One region of the Labrenzia sp. THAF35 genome, then DNA from elsewhere that is predicted to be linked to it. Evidence: riboswitches for the same ligand, from Rfam matches in the RefSeq annotation. Region 1 holds a riboswitch; each other region holds the start of a gene.
The links. A riboswitch is a leader RNA that binds a small molecule or an ion and turns the genes downstream of it on or off. The one in region 1 is predicted to bind thiamine pyrophosphate.

Region 2: another riboswitch for thiamine pyrophosphate. It lies ahead of thiO (glycine oxidase ThiO); the one in region 1 lies ahead of thiC (phosphomethylpyrimidine synthase ThiC).
Region 3: another riboswitch for thiamine pyrophosphate. It lies ahead of FIU93_RS10460 (ABC transporter permease); the one in region 1 lies ahead of thiC (phosphomethylpyrimidine synthase ThiC).

The regions. Positions count from the first base shown of each region.
Region 1 is NZ_CP045383.1:87-4,194, reverse strand. Features, by position in the region: gene repB (plasmid partitioning protein RepB) at 1-626, opposite strand, end outside; gene repA (plasmid partitioning protein RepA) at 630-1,823, opposite strand; TPP riboswitch at 2,093-2,218, shown strand; gene thiC (phosphomethylpyrimidine synthase ThiC) at 2,310-4,108, shown strand, end outside.
Region 2 is NZ_CP045380.1:4,974,960-4,979,067, reverse strand. Features, by position in the region: gene FIU93_RS22940 (pirin family protein) at 1-191, opposite strand, end outside; gene FIU93_RS22935 (DNA topology modulation protein FlaR) at 338-862, shown strand; TPP riboswitch at 910-1,030, shown strand; gene thiO (glycine oxidase ThiO) at 1,192-2,169, shown strand; gene thiS (sulfur carrier protein ThiS) at 2,153-2,350, shown strand; gene FIU93_RS22920 (thiazole synthase) at 2,356-3,129, shown strand; gene FIU93_RS22915 (thiamine phosphate synthase) at 3,126-3,731, shown strand; gene FIU93_RS22910 (LysR family transcriptional regulator) at 3,759-4,108, opposite strand, start outside.
Region 3 is NZ_CP045380.1:2,270,719-2,274,826, reverse strand. Features, by position in the region: gene FIU93_RS10465 (ABC transporter substrate-binding protein) at 1-512, opposite strand, end outside; gene FIU93_RS10460 (ABC transporter permease) at 535-1,380, opposite strand; TPP riboswitch at 1,438-1,544, opposite strand; gene FIU93_RS10455 (hypothetical protein) at 1,626-3,398, opposite strand; gene FIU93_RS10450 (adenylosuccinate synthase) at 3,663-4,108, opposite strand, start outside.

The DNA of each region.
Region 1 (4,108 bases):
CTGATCAGCTTGATCATTTTTGATACAGCCGCTCTGTCCACTTTGAGCGCAGATATAATGACATTCCGCTTGAACTTTTGGTCTTCCAATCGCGCTGCAAACAACGCACGTTCTATATAGGAAAGATTGGTTCTGGCACTGTTTTCCTGCCCTTGAAGAACGACCAGTTGCTCATCGTTCAACTCCCGAACGACAGCCTTGACCTTTCGATTGAGGCTTCTGGCCGCCCGAAGTCTACGATGGCCGAATGCCACCTGCATGCGACCCTTTTGAGCCGGGTTTGGACGAACAAGGATTGGTACTAATTGCCCGTGCTCATCGATTTGTTGAACAAAGTCCCTCTCGACTTCCGGGTCCGCTTCCAAACGGTCGCGAACAAATGAATCGTCTATTTGAGAGGGATCCAGTTCAACGACCTTTTGTCCTTCCAACAGTTGCCGTTCTAATTCACTAGCACGGTCCATCTGACTTGAGAGTGAGCCAAGAGTTTTTGCGATGCCTCCAACCGGTGAACTTGACCGTCTATTTGGCGTGATGCCCGCCAGTGGGCGATCCGATTTATTTGGATCCCCTTGGATTTCACCATCCTCGTCCGACGAAAAACTGATCAGGTCTTTGCGTGCCATCCCTTACCTCCGTCCCCAAGTCACGTTTAAGAGGTCTTCGATTTCCTGGTTCACGAGAGACATAGATTCCATTGCGCGATCATAAGTACCGCGCACAAATTGGCTTCTTTCGACTTCATACAAAGTTTGCTTGGTAACACCGGCATCAGAAATAGCAGTAGATTTAAGCATCGCATGTTGAAGCATGCGATTTCCAAATATTGAACGCATAAACCCGGTCATCTGGCTTTGTGGTCCATCGTTTGGTTCGAAGCGAGTAACCAAGTAACGCATCCAATCATAGCTGGTACGCCCTCCGGCCTTTTCGACAACACTCATCAATTCAGCTGTCATAGAAAGAAATTGGGACATAGACATAACGTCCAACATCTGTGGATGTACGGTGATCAATACTCCTGTGGCCGCACTTAAGGCCGACATCGTTAGAAAGCCAAGCTGAGGTGGGCAATCAATGACTACAACGTCGTAATAGCTTTCAACGCTTGTCAGCACCTCCCCTATTCGGGCGAAAAACATGGACGCTGAACGTCCTTCAGACATTGCTTTGGGCGTTTCATGCTCGAATTCCATCAATTCAAGATTGCCTGGAACAATATGGAGGTTTGGCGTATATGTGGATCGAATGATTTCGCTTAAGGCTCGAGGGTCTTCATAACGGATAGCACCGTAAAGCGTTTCTCCCTCGTCGACATCTAGTTCGGGTTGATGTCCGAACATCGCTGACAATGATGCTTGTGGATCAAGGTCAATTGTTAAAACGCGGTATCCACGCAACGCCAAGAACTGAGCCAAATGAGCAGATGTGGTGGTTTTTCCGGAACCACCTTTGAAGTTCATTACAGTGATAACCTGAAGCTTTTCATCTCCCCGACGGATCGGCACATATTTTGGCGTGCCATTTTTCTCGTCCAAGACCTGACGTATATGATCCATGTCCTCGACAGAATATGTGCGCCTACCGTTCTCGTTTGGTTCGGGGCCATGCCCATCAGCGGCGACCTGACGTAAATAGCCTTCCTTAATGCCAATCAATTTAGCTGCTTCTGCAGGCGAAAATCTTCGGATAGTCTTTTGAGAAGCAGGTGGAAAGATTTTTCGTTGATGTATCTGCAATTGATGAGCGAGCTCATTCGCGTCCGCCGAAAGTGTCGTTGGCAGGTGTTCAGCAGCACCTTCAACCAGAAGATTGGTGTCCATCTCGAAAAATCCTCGAACTGCGCATTTTTGAAAACTACGCCTCAAACTGCGCTGTTACAATATGCTCCGATTCGTTACCAATTTACAAACGCTTAACCAAGTGCATTTTTCAGCCTAGTTTCGACAAGAACTTCGCATTGTTGTCCGCGGACAACTTTTTGGAGTCACCCGGCACATTTCCTTCAACCTTTTGCCGCCAAAGTGACAGCACTTCCTCGTCGAGCCAAGCATCTCTGTATTGACAAACGCACGTGGATGATGGCCGATGGCAACGTTACCAGGGGTGCCCCGGCAAGGGGCTGAGATACTGCTGGGCCGTTGATTGATGGCAGCGCAGTGACCCGTTGAACCTGATCCAGTTCATACTGGCGTAGGGACGGTGCAAGCGCTGCAGTACGACGTTGCCCAGAATCCGGAGCGTCATGGCGTCTTTCCATCATTCCGGCTTCGAACTGGGTCTCCAACTTGAAAGATTGGAGCCTCAGAATGAACATTGCCACCAAGACTATTACGCCCGAAATCACCAAGGGGCCGCTGCCTGCCTCTACAAAGGTTTACAAGCCGGGCGAAATTCATCCCGATATCCGCGTACCAGTGCGCGAGATCGCAGTCCATCCGGCCGCCGGCGAACCGCCCGTCACGGTCTATGATGCCTCCGGTCCCTATACCGACCCGACCCAGGCGATCGATATTGAAATGGGACTGCCGCGCCTTCGCGCCGAGTGGATCGCCGCCCGCGGTGACACGGAGGAATATGAGGGCCGCATGGTCAAGCCGGAAGACAACGGCTTTGCCACCGGCGAGCGCCTGACACTGCAATTCCCTAACCTGCAGAAACCGCGCCGCGCCAAAGACGGCAAGACCGTCACCCAGATCGCCTATGCCCGCGCCGGCATCATCACGCCAGAGATGGAATTCATCGCCATCCGGGAAAACCTTGGTCGCAAGGCTGCAAACGAAAAGCTTCCCCGTGATGGAGAGAGCTTCGGCGCGGCGATCCCGGATTTTGTTACACCGGACTTCGTCCGCGAGGAAGTCGCCCGCGGGCGCGCGATCATCCCAGCCAATATCAACCATCCGGAAGCGGAGCCGATGATCATTGGCCGGAACTTCCTGGTGAAGATCAACGCCAATATCGGCAACTCTGCCGTCACCTCGTCGATGGCGGAGGAAGTCGAGAAAATGGTCTGGGCGACTCGCTGGGGCGCCGACACCGTCATGGACCTATCGACCGGGCGCAACATCCACAACATTCGTGAATGGATCATCCGGAATTCGCCGGTTCCGATCGGCTCGGTGCCGCTCTACCAGGCGCTGGAAAAGGTTGGCGGCATTGCCGAGGACCTTACCTGGGAAGTCTTCCGCGACACGCTGATCGAGCAGGCCGAACAGGGCGTCGACTATTTCACCATCCATGCCGGTGTCCGGCTCTCCTACATTCCGCTCACCGTCAACCGCGTTACCGGCATCGTATCGCGCGGCGGTTCGATTATGGCCAAGTGGTGCCTGCATCATCACAAGGAGAGCTTCCTTTACGAGCATTTCGAGGAGATCTGCGACATTTGCCGTGCCTACGACGTTTCCTTTTCACTTGGTGACGGCTTGCGTCCGGGCTCGATTGCCGACGCCAACGACGCAGCGCAGTTCGCCGAACTGGAAACGCTCGGAGAGCTGACGAAGATCGCCTGGGCGAAAGACTGCCAGGTCATGATCGAAGGCCCTGGTCATGTGCCGATGCACAAGATCAAGGAGAACATGGACAAGCAGCTTGCGGTCTGCGGCGAGGCGCCGTTCTACACGCTCGGACCGCTGACGACCGACATCGCGCCGGGTTACGACCATATCACCTCGGGCATCGGTGCCGCGATGATTGGCTGGTTCGGCACGGCGATGCTCTGCTACGTCACGCCGAAGGAACACCTCGGCCTTCCCGACCGCAATGATGTGAAGACCGGTGTCATAACCTACAAGATCGCCGCCCATGCCGCCGACCTCGCCAAGGGTCATCCGGCAGCGAAGGTCCGCGACGACGCCCTGTCGCGCGCCCGTTTCGAGTTCCGCTGGGAGGACCAGTTCAACCTCGCGCTCGATCCGGAAACGGCCCGTTCGATGCATGACGAGACCTTGCCGAAGGAAGCCCACAAGGTCGCGCACTTCTGCTCCATGTGCGGTCCGAAATTCTGCTCCATGCGGATTTCCCACGATATCCGCGACGCTGCTCGTCAAGAGGGCATGGAGGCGATGGCAGTCAGATATCGTGCTGGCGGCGATCTCTACATGCCAAA
Region 2 (4,108 bases), on a different replicon from region 1:
ACCAAAAGCTCTGCCGGGCCCATCTGGTCGAAGAAGATAAACGGGCCAACCATCCGCCGCCTGGCAGACGGCAAGGCACGTCTTACCGAAAATCCGCCGAGGTCGGATGTCCGCGGTACGATGATCGTTTCAATCGGGTCACAGCTTGCAGCATTTCCAGGTACGGGATCAGGGCAATTCAACCAGCTCATCTGCCTCTCCATCAAAGAACATTCTGTCTTGCAAACTAGATAGGGCCTGCGAAGCCGAAGTGTCCATTGAACAGTCTGTTTCGGGTTTTCATCCCCTGTACAATCTGTATAACGACCGGCCCTTCCTTGCTTTTGTTTGGTGCGACATGAAACGCGTGATGATCGTTGGCGGCCCGGGCTCGGGCAAAAGCACGCTTGCCGTTGCCCTTGGGCGGAAAACCGGACTGCCGGTCTATCATATGGACAAGATCCACTACCGCTCCGGTTGGAGCGAGCGGACGCGGGCAGAGAAAGACCGGCTGACGCATGAGGTCCATCTGAAGGATGTGTGGATCTTCGAGGGCGGTCATTCAAGCACCTATGCGGAACGTCTCGAACGTGCCGACACTTTCATCTGGCTCGATGTCCCGGTGACGTGCCGCATATTTCGAGTGCTGAAACGGTCGGTGAAATACAATGGGCAAAGCCGTCCGGATCTGGCCGAGGGCTGCCCGGAGCAGTTCAACTGGCAAACTGTTGAATTCCTGAGGTTCATCTGGCGAACGAGACACTCCGCCAGAGCCAAGCTGGAGCACATCTACCGCGAACCTCCGGACCATCTGAAAGTCTATCGGTTCAGCACCCTTGCCGAAATCGACGACTTTCTGGCGCGACCCTGGCAACAAGGATGAAGGCTCATCCTGTCTCTTGACAGGTGCGCCTGACGGGCGGCACAACAGGGGCTCACCCGGGGTGCCTCCAGAAGAGGCTGAGATACTGCTGGCGCACTTGCGCAGTGCAGGGACCCGACGAACCTGATCCAGGTCATGCTGGCGAAGGGAAGGTGTTCTCGGCCAACTGCGTTCGCCACGGCAATGCTCCACCCCGGCCACCTTTCCAAGCCGAATGTCCGAAATGCGCGACCTTTTCCGGTCCTTACGGAGATCCGTTGAATGCAAGCGGGCTATCAGACATTCCGTGATGTCGAACGACTGACGTCCATCCTGGCAGGAGAGGCGGAATGAAGGTCTGTATCAAAGGGGCGGGTGTCGCCGGTTTAGCACTGGCACATGAGCTTGTCTCGCGCGGTGTGCGGGTGGAGCTGCTGGAAAAACACAAGGATCTCACCGCCAGTGCCTCCTGGCTCGCAGGCGGCATGTTGGCGCCATGGTGTGAGCGGGAAAGTGCCGAGGAAGATGTTCTGCGGCTCGGGCAAGCCTCCATTGGCTGGTGGAGCAAGGTCCTGCCGGGACAGGTTTCGCACAATGGCACGCTGGTTGTTGCCGCGCCGCGCGATACCGGCGAGTTAAGTCGCTTTGCTTCTCGAACCAGCGGCTTTGCCTGGCTCGATGCTGACGCGCTGGGCGCACTCGAACCGGACCTCGCAGGCCGATTTGCAAAGGGGCTCCATTTTGCCGGGGAAGCCCATCTCGATCCGCGGCAGGCCCTCACGGCATTGCGGGCAAAGGTGTCTGAAAGCGGTGCCAAGGTGAGGTTAGAGGCGCAGCACTTCACCGCGGCGACCGATATTGTCGCCGATTGTACCGGCATGGCCTCGCCGGATCCGCACTTGCGTCCCGTACGCGGTGAAATGCTGATCCTCCACGCGCCGGATGTCTCGCTTTCGCGGCCGGTGCGTTTTATGCACCCGCGCATCCCGGTCTATGTCGTGCCTCGTGACAACGGTGTTTTCATGGTCGGGGCAACCATGATCGAAAGCGGTGACCAGGGAGCGGTCAGTGTTCGGTCCACCATGGAACTTCTAAATGCCGCCTACAGCCTGCATCCGGGATTTGCCGAGGCAAAGATCATCGAAACCGGGGTGGGCATCCGTCCGGCATATCCAAACAATCTTCCTCGTCTCACGTTTACCGGCAACACGTTGTCAATGAACGGATTCTACCGGCACGGCTTCCTGCTTGCTCCGCATTTTGCCATGGAGGCGGCAGGCAGGATCGTGCAACACCTTCAGGAGATGTCCCTTGAAGCTAACCATTAACGGCGAACCTAAGGAAGTTGTCAGCGCGACGCTAGCTGCGCTTCTGGACGAACTTGCCTATGACCATGAGTTTCTTGCAACGGCGCGCAACGGCGATCTGGTTTGTGCTGAAGAACGAAGCGCTTGCGTCCTTCAAGCTGGCGACCGTATCGAGATCCTGTCGCCGATGCAGGGAGGATGACGCCCATGTTTGAAGTTTATGGCGAAAGCGTTGCGTCGCGTTTCCTGCTTGGAACTGCCCAGTACCCATCTCCCCAAATTCTGTCGGACACGGTGAAGGTATCCGGGGCTGAAATTCTGACGGTGTCCCTTCGGCGCGAAACGGCAGGAAGTGGCGGAGGCGGCCGGTTCTGGGACCTGATCCGGGAACTGAACGTCAAGGTGCTGCCCAACACTGCCGGATGTCATTCGGTGAAGGAAGCCGTCACCACCGCAAAAATGGCACGCGACCTTTTTGGAACCGACTGGATCAAGCTGGAAGTAATCGGTCATCACGACAGCCTGCAGCCGGATGTCTTTGGCCTAGTTGAAGCCGCACGTATCCTGAGCGATGACGGCTTCAAGGTGTTTCCCTATACGACGGACGATATTGTCGTCGGCGAACGGTTGCTTGACGCGGGGTGTCAGGTGTTGATGCCCTGGTGTGCGCCAATCGGTTCGGCGAAAGGGCCGGTCAATCCGGATGCCCTTCGTGCTTATCGCAGTCACTTCAAAGGCATCCCACTTGTTGTGGATGCCGGTCTTGGCAGACCGTCCCATGCGGCTGCTGTTCTGGAACTCGGTTTCGATGCGGTACTGCTGAATACGGCTGTCGCAAAGGCCGGAGACCCTGTCGCAATGGCCAAAGCCTTTGCAGTTGCAATTGAGGCCGGTCGCCTGGCCTATGAAGCCCAACCCCTGGAACCTCGCGACATGGCGGTTCCTTCTACCCCGGTTCTCGGAATGGCGGTGTTTGAATGAAGCTCGATCCCTTTTACCTCATCGTCGACAGTTCCGACTGGATCGAGCGGCTGGTTCCGCTTGGCGTCAAACTGGTTCAACTGCGCATCAAGGACGCGAGCGACGAAGTCCTGCGCAAGGAAATCGCAGCATCCAAGAGCGCTTGCGAAAAGCACGGCTGCCAACTTGTCGTGAACGACTATTGGCAGCTTGCGATTGAACTGGACTGCGACTTTGTCCATCTTGGTCAGGAAGACCTTGCTGACGCCGATGTCGCGGCCATTCACAAGGCGGGTCTGAAACTTGGCGTTTCGACCCATGACGGTGAGGAACTGGAAACCGCTCTTTCTGTCGAGCCCGACTATGTCGCGCTGGGGCCTGTCTATCCAACGATCCTGAAAGAAATGAAATGGGCGCCCCAAGGCGTTGAAAAGGTTGGTCGGTGGAAGCGGCAGATCGGCGAATTGCCGCTTGTTGCTATTGGCGGCCTCAATCCGGAGCGTCTGCCGGGTGTGTTCGAGAACGGCGCAGATATCGCAGCCGTTGTCACTGACATCACCCGGAATGCCGATCCGGAAGCGCGCACCAGGGAATGGATAATGGCGACAGATCCCTGGCGGTAGGTGGAGTGCGTTTCGCCTTCGGCCTGGCTAAACGAATATCGCCTTATCGCGCGCGACTTGATCGCGCAGAAAGTCCTGTGCCGCGGCGACATGGCGGAGAGGGCGCGAACTTTCATGTGTCACCATCCAGTAGGCCCGGTGAAGCTTTATCTCCGGGAGAACGGCGACCAGGTCCGCATTGTCGCGCGCGATAAAATCGTGAAGAATGCCGATACCGGCGCCGGACCTGACTGCTTCGGTCTGGCCAAGTGCGGAGGCGATTTCAAATCGCGCGGTCCAGTCTTTCAGGATCTCGGTGCCATAGTTCAGCGATGGCGAATAGAGCAGGTCCTCCACGTAGCCAATAAGATCGTGGTCGATCAGATTGCTTGCGGAGG
Region 3 (4,108 bases), on a different replicon from region 1:
GCAAGCAGAGAGCCTGACAACGCGAAATTGACGTTCACCAGCTCGACATCATCCATGGTCAAACCGGCCGAACGCAGCATCTGGCCCAGCATCGCGTCCTCGAAGCCGGACACGGAAAAACCGACACTCTTCCCCTTGAGGTCCTTCAGTTCCTGTATCGGGCCGTCCTTGAGCACAATGAGCGAATTGAGGGGCGTCTCCACCAGCGTACCGATCCATTTCAGCGGCAGCTCTTCCTCGATTTGCGCATGAAGCGTCGGCTGATAGGACACCGCGATATCGCCCTGCCCGGCAGCAACCAGTTTCGGCGGCATCGCCGGGTCCGCCGGTTCGATGATCTCAACCTCGAGGCCTTCTGCCTCGAAGAAACCCATGTTCTGCGCAGTTACAAGCGGCGCGTGATCCGGATTGATGAACCAGTCGAGCAGCAAGGTCAGTTTCTCACTGGCCTGTACCGGCCCCGATGCCAGCAGCCCGGCCGCCAATGCGAGTGACAGGATTTGTTTTTTCATGAGGTCCTCCGTAGAGCGGCAGCTAGGTGAGCGGCTGCCAGGGAACAAGAAGTCGGGTGAGATGGTTCACGGCAAAGCGCATGATCAGCACCATCGCCGCGAGCAGGATCAGGGCGGCGAACATCATGTCCGCCTGCATCCGGTTGCTGCTTTGAAGCATGATGAAGGCCAGGCCTCCTTTTGCCCCGGCCCATTCGCCAATGATCGCCCCCATGGGAGCGAACACCGCGGCCACCCGCAGGCCGGAGGCAAACGCCGGCAAGCCTGACGGCAGGCGAAAGAACCAGAGTTCCTTCAGGCGAGACAGACGATAAAGCCGGGCGAGATCGCACAAACCCGGGTCAAGCCGCTGCAGGCCATCGAAAAACGTCGATGTGACCGTGAAGAAGATGACCAGGATGATGACGACGATCTTGGAGGCCAGCCCGAAACCGAGCCAGAGCACCAGGATCGGCGCGATTGCGAAAACAGGCAGGGCCTGCGTCACCAGAATGGGCGGCATGGCAAATCTTGCAGCAATCGGAAACAGCCACAAAAGAACGGAAAGCAATGCCCCGGCGGCTGCCCCCAGCACAAACCCGAGCACCGTCTCATAGGCGGTGATGCCGGCATGATGCAGAAGGAAGCCTGCGTGTTTGACAAAGGCCGTAAAGACGCGGTCCGGACCCGGCATGATATAATGCTGGGTGTCAAACACATGGACGATTGCCGCCCAGATAACGACAGTCAGCAGGAGGCCGAGTATGGTCCTGGCAACAGCTTTCACAAACGCCATCATCCCGCAGCCTCCGCCGCCATTGGCCAACAGGAACGCATGAAAGCCGATACCGGCATTCGGATGTGCGGCGACCGCAGTGGTCGCAGACAAGTACGCATAGGATCTCCCGTCTTCGGACAAGCCGAAAATGACAATGGAGATCCGGGAATAGGCTAAGGATTCCGTCCCTTCGCCGGCATGACCCGGATCAGGTTCTAAGGGTTCGGCATTACGCCATCTCAGCTCCGGTAACCGGAACACCCCTCGGACCAAGGCGGACCATGCCTTGTGTGACGAAAAAAGGCAAGCCGCCGTGAGGCGGCTTCTTCAGATTTTGAAAGGAGGCAGGCTGGCGCTTAGCCGGCTTGCCAAGACGTGATCGCCTTTTCAACGGCATCTGCACCGGCGGTTCCCTTTTCCAGGGTCAAGATGCCGCGCTTGCCGTTTTCGTAAAGCATCGGAATGTCAATCCAGCCGCGTTCACGCAGCAGGGCGAGATTGCGTTGCTGCTCGTTCGGCAAGCTTGAAAGGGCAATCCAGAAAAAGCCCGGAGACACTTTCACGGAAGCGCCGATCAGCGCATCGCCACGAGCTTCTTCCGTAGGCTTCATGACCAGGCCTGGCACGTTGACGACGTCACCCGGAGCGAAGTTTTCCGGGAACTCGTACTTGATCTCGACCAGATGGCTGGCGGGCAAGGAAGTATCGTCATTCGGCTTGATGCGAATGTCGACCTTCACATCCCGCTCGGGGATTTCAATGGAGGCGCTCAGAACCGCGAGAGCCTTGCCGTCCAGATTCGTTTCTTCATCGACACCCCAAACGACAGCGCCTTGCGCAGCCGTTCCGGCACCACCGGACTCTTCCCCTTCTTCGTAAAGGATGGAGCGCTGCACCGAGGAATCCGCATCCGTAGCGGACGGAGCCGGTGAAGTTTCGTCTGGCGAAATGGCCGAGAGATTGTCTTCCGGCACCGCAATCGGGCTTTCGGTGGTCGCAGAAGACTGATCGTTTTCTCCACTCGTCACGATGGACGGCTGGGAAGGTTCGGGCGCAGCGGAAGCTGGTGTATCGACCTGCGGTGTATCGGCCGGCGCAGGCGAATCAGACTGTCCGGTAATCGTCGTCGTGGTTACCGTACGTGCATCCGGGGCAACCACATCGGTCTCGCCTTCGTTCAACAGGCGGTCGGTGTTTTTCGAAGGCTCTTCACCTTCTCCGACAGGGGCAGCGGTCGAAGGCTCCGGCGTGGTGTCCGGCTGCGTATCGACAGGCGTTTGCGAAGAAGACGCGACCGGCACGTTGCCGCTATCGGCTGTCTCATCGCCCGCAGGCATCAGGAAATAGGCTCCGGCGCCCAGGAGCACCAGCAACAGGACACCCGCAGCAATCACGATCGGAACGGTGCGGCTGCCGGATGAATCACCACGCAGCGCATCCGAAGCACTCGGCTTGGCGCGCTTGGAGCGGCTTTTCTTGGAGGCCGACTTGTCCTTCGGCTTGGCTGTTTCCTCGCCTGGATAAGCCTGATCGGCGGGATCGGCCGCACCGGTGGTATCCGCAGGCTCGAATAGGCCATCATCTGTCTGTTCCGGCTGCACAGGTCCGCCGAAAGAGGGCTCCTGGCGCACAGGCGCAGCGCCCGGGTCGGCAGCTTCCTTGGCGTGGTGAACAGCCTGGCTGGCCGCGGTGCCAAGCGCTTCGGCCTGTGTCAGGGTTTCCTTCAAGGGCGACGGAGCCGGGGTATCCACCACCGGTGCTGCAGTTGTTTCAGGTTCCTGTGGTGCAGGCGCAGGCGCTTCCGGCGCAGCCTCTGCCACCGGCTCAGCCGGAGGCGGTGTCACGGGCGGCGCGGAAACCTGCGGCGCCGGGGTCGGCGTTTCGACCTTCGGAACAGTGGGGCTGAGACCGAGGCTTTCGCGGGCGGCTTCGGCTTCCACCTTGCGAATGGCTTCTTCCAGACGCAGCTGCTCGGCCGTGATCTCGGACGGCGCCAGCGGCGGCTCATAGGCTTTCAGCTGATTGACGATGGCATTGCGCGCACGGCTGTAAACGCTTCTGCGTGCAGCACCATTGTTTTCAGGTAAAGACGCGATCGTTTTCTTCAGAATTGAATAGTAATCAGCCATCTTCCTGCCTACCGGCCGACTGCAAGGATCTGTTCTGCGGGCCCGAGATTTCGTTTCATTCTCAGGCTTATAGCAAGTTTTTCGAAAACCGGTGCTATTTCTTCAATAACTTCGCCGCGACAGAGAACCTCGCAGTACCCTTTTCCTAACACAGATTGTTTGTTCGGCACACACATGGAACGCCGAAAACGAAAGGTGGTTGCGTGCGGTGATTCGCAGCACGCAACCGCAGTCCTTAATAATGTGCTTCTAACGTCACAGATCTCAATCCTGGAAGGGATTCTGCACAAGAATTGTGTCGTCCCGTTCCGGACTTGTCGACAGAAGAGCGACCGGAGCACCGATCAGTTCTTCGACGTGACGCACATATTTGATCGCCTGCGCCGGCAGATCGGCCCAGGTGCGAGCACCTTCGGTCGATTCCTTCCAGCCCGGCAGGCTTTCGTAAATCGGCTTCACGCGCTCCTGGGCACCCTGCGAAGCCGGCAGATAATCGATGCGCTCACCATCCAGTTCGTAGCCGATGCAGATCTTGATTTCATCAAGACCGTCCAGAACATCCAGCTTGGTCAGCGCGATGCCGGTGATGCCCGAGGTGCAGACGGTCTGGCGCACCAGCACAGCGTCAAACCACCCGCAGCGGCGGCGGCGGCCGGTAACCGTACCGAACTCGTGACCGCGCGTACCGAGGAACTCGCCGATCTCGTCCT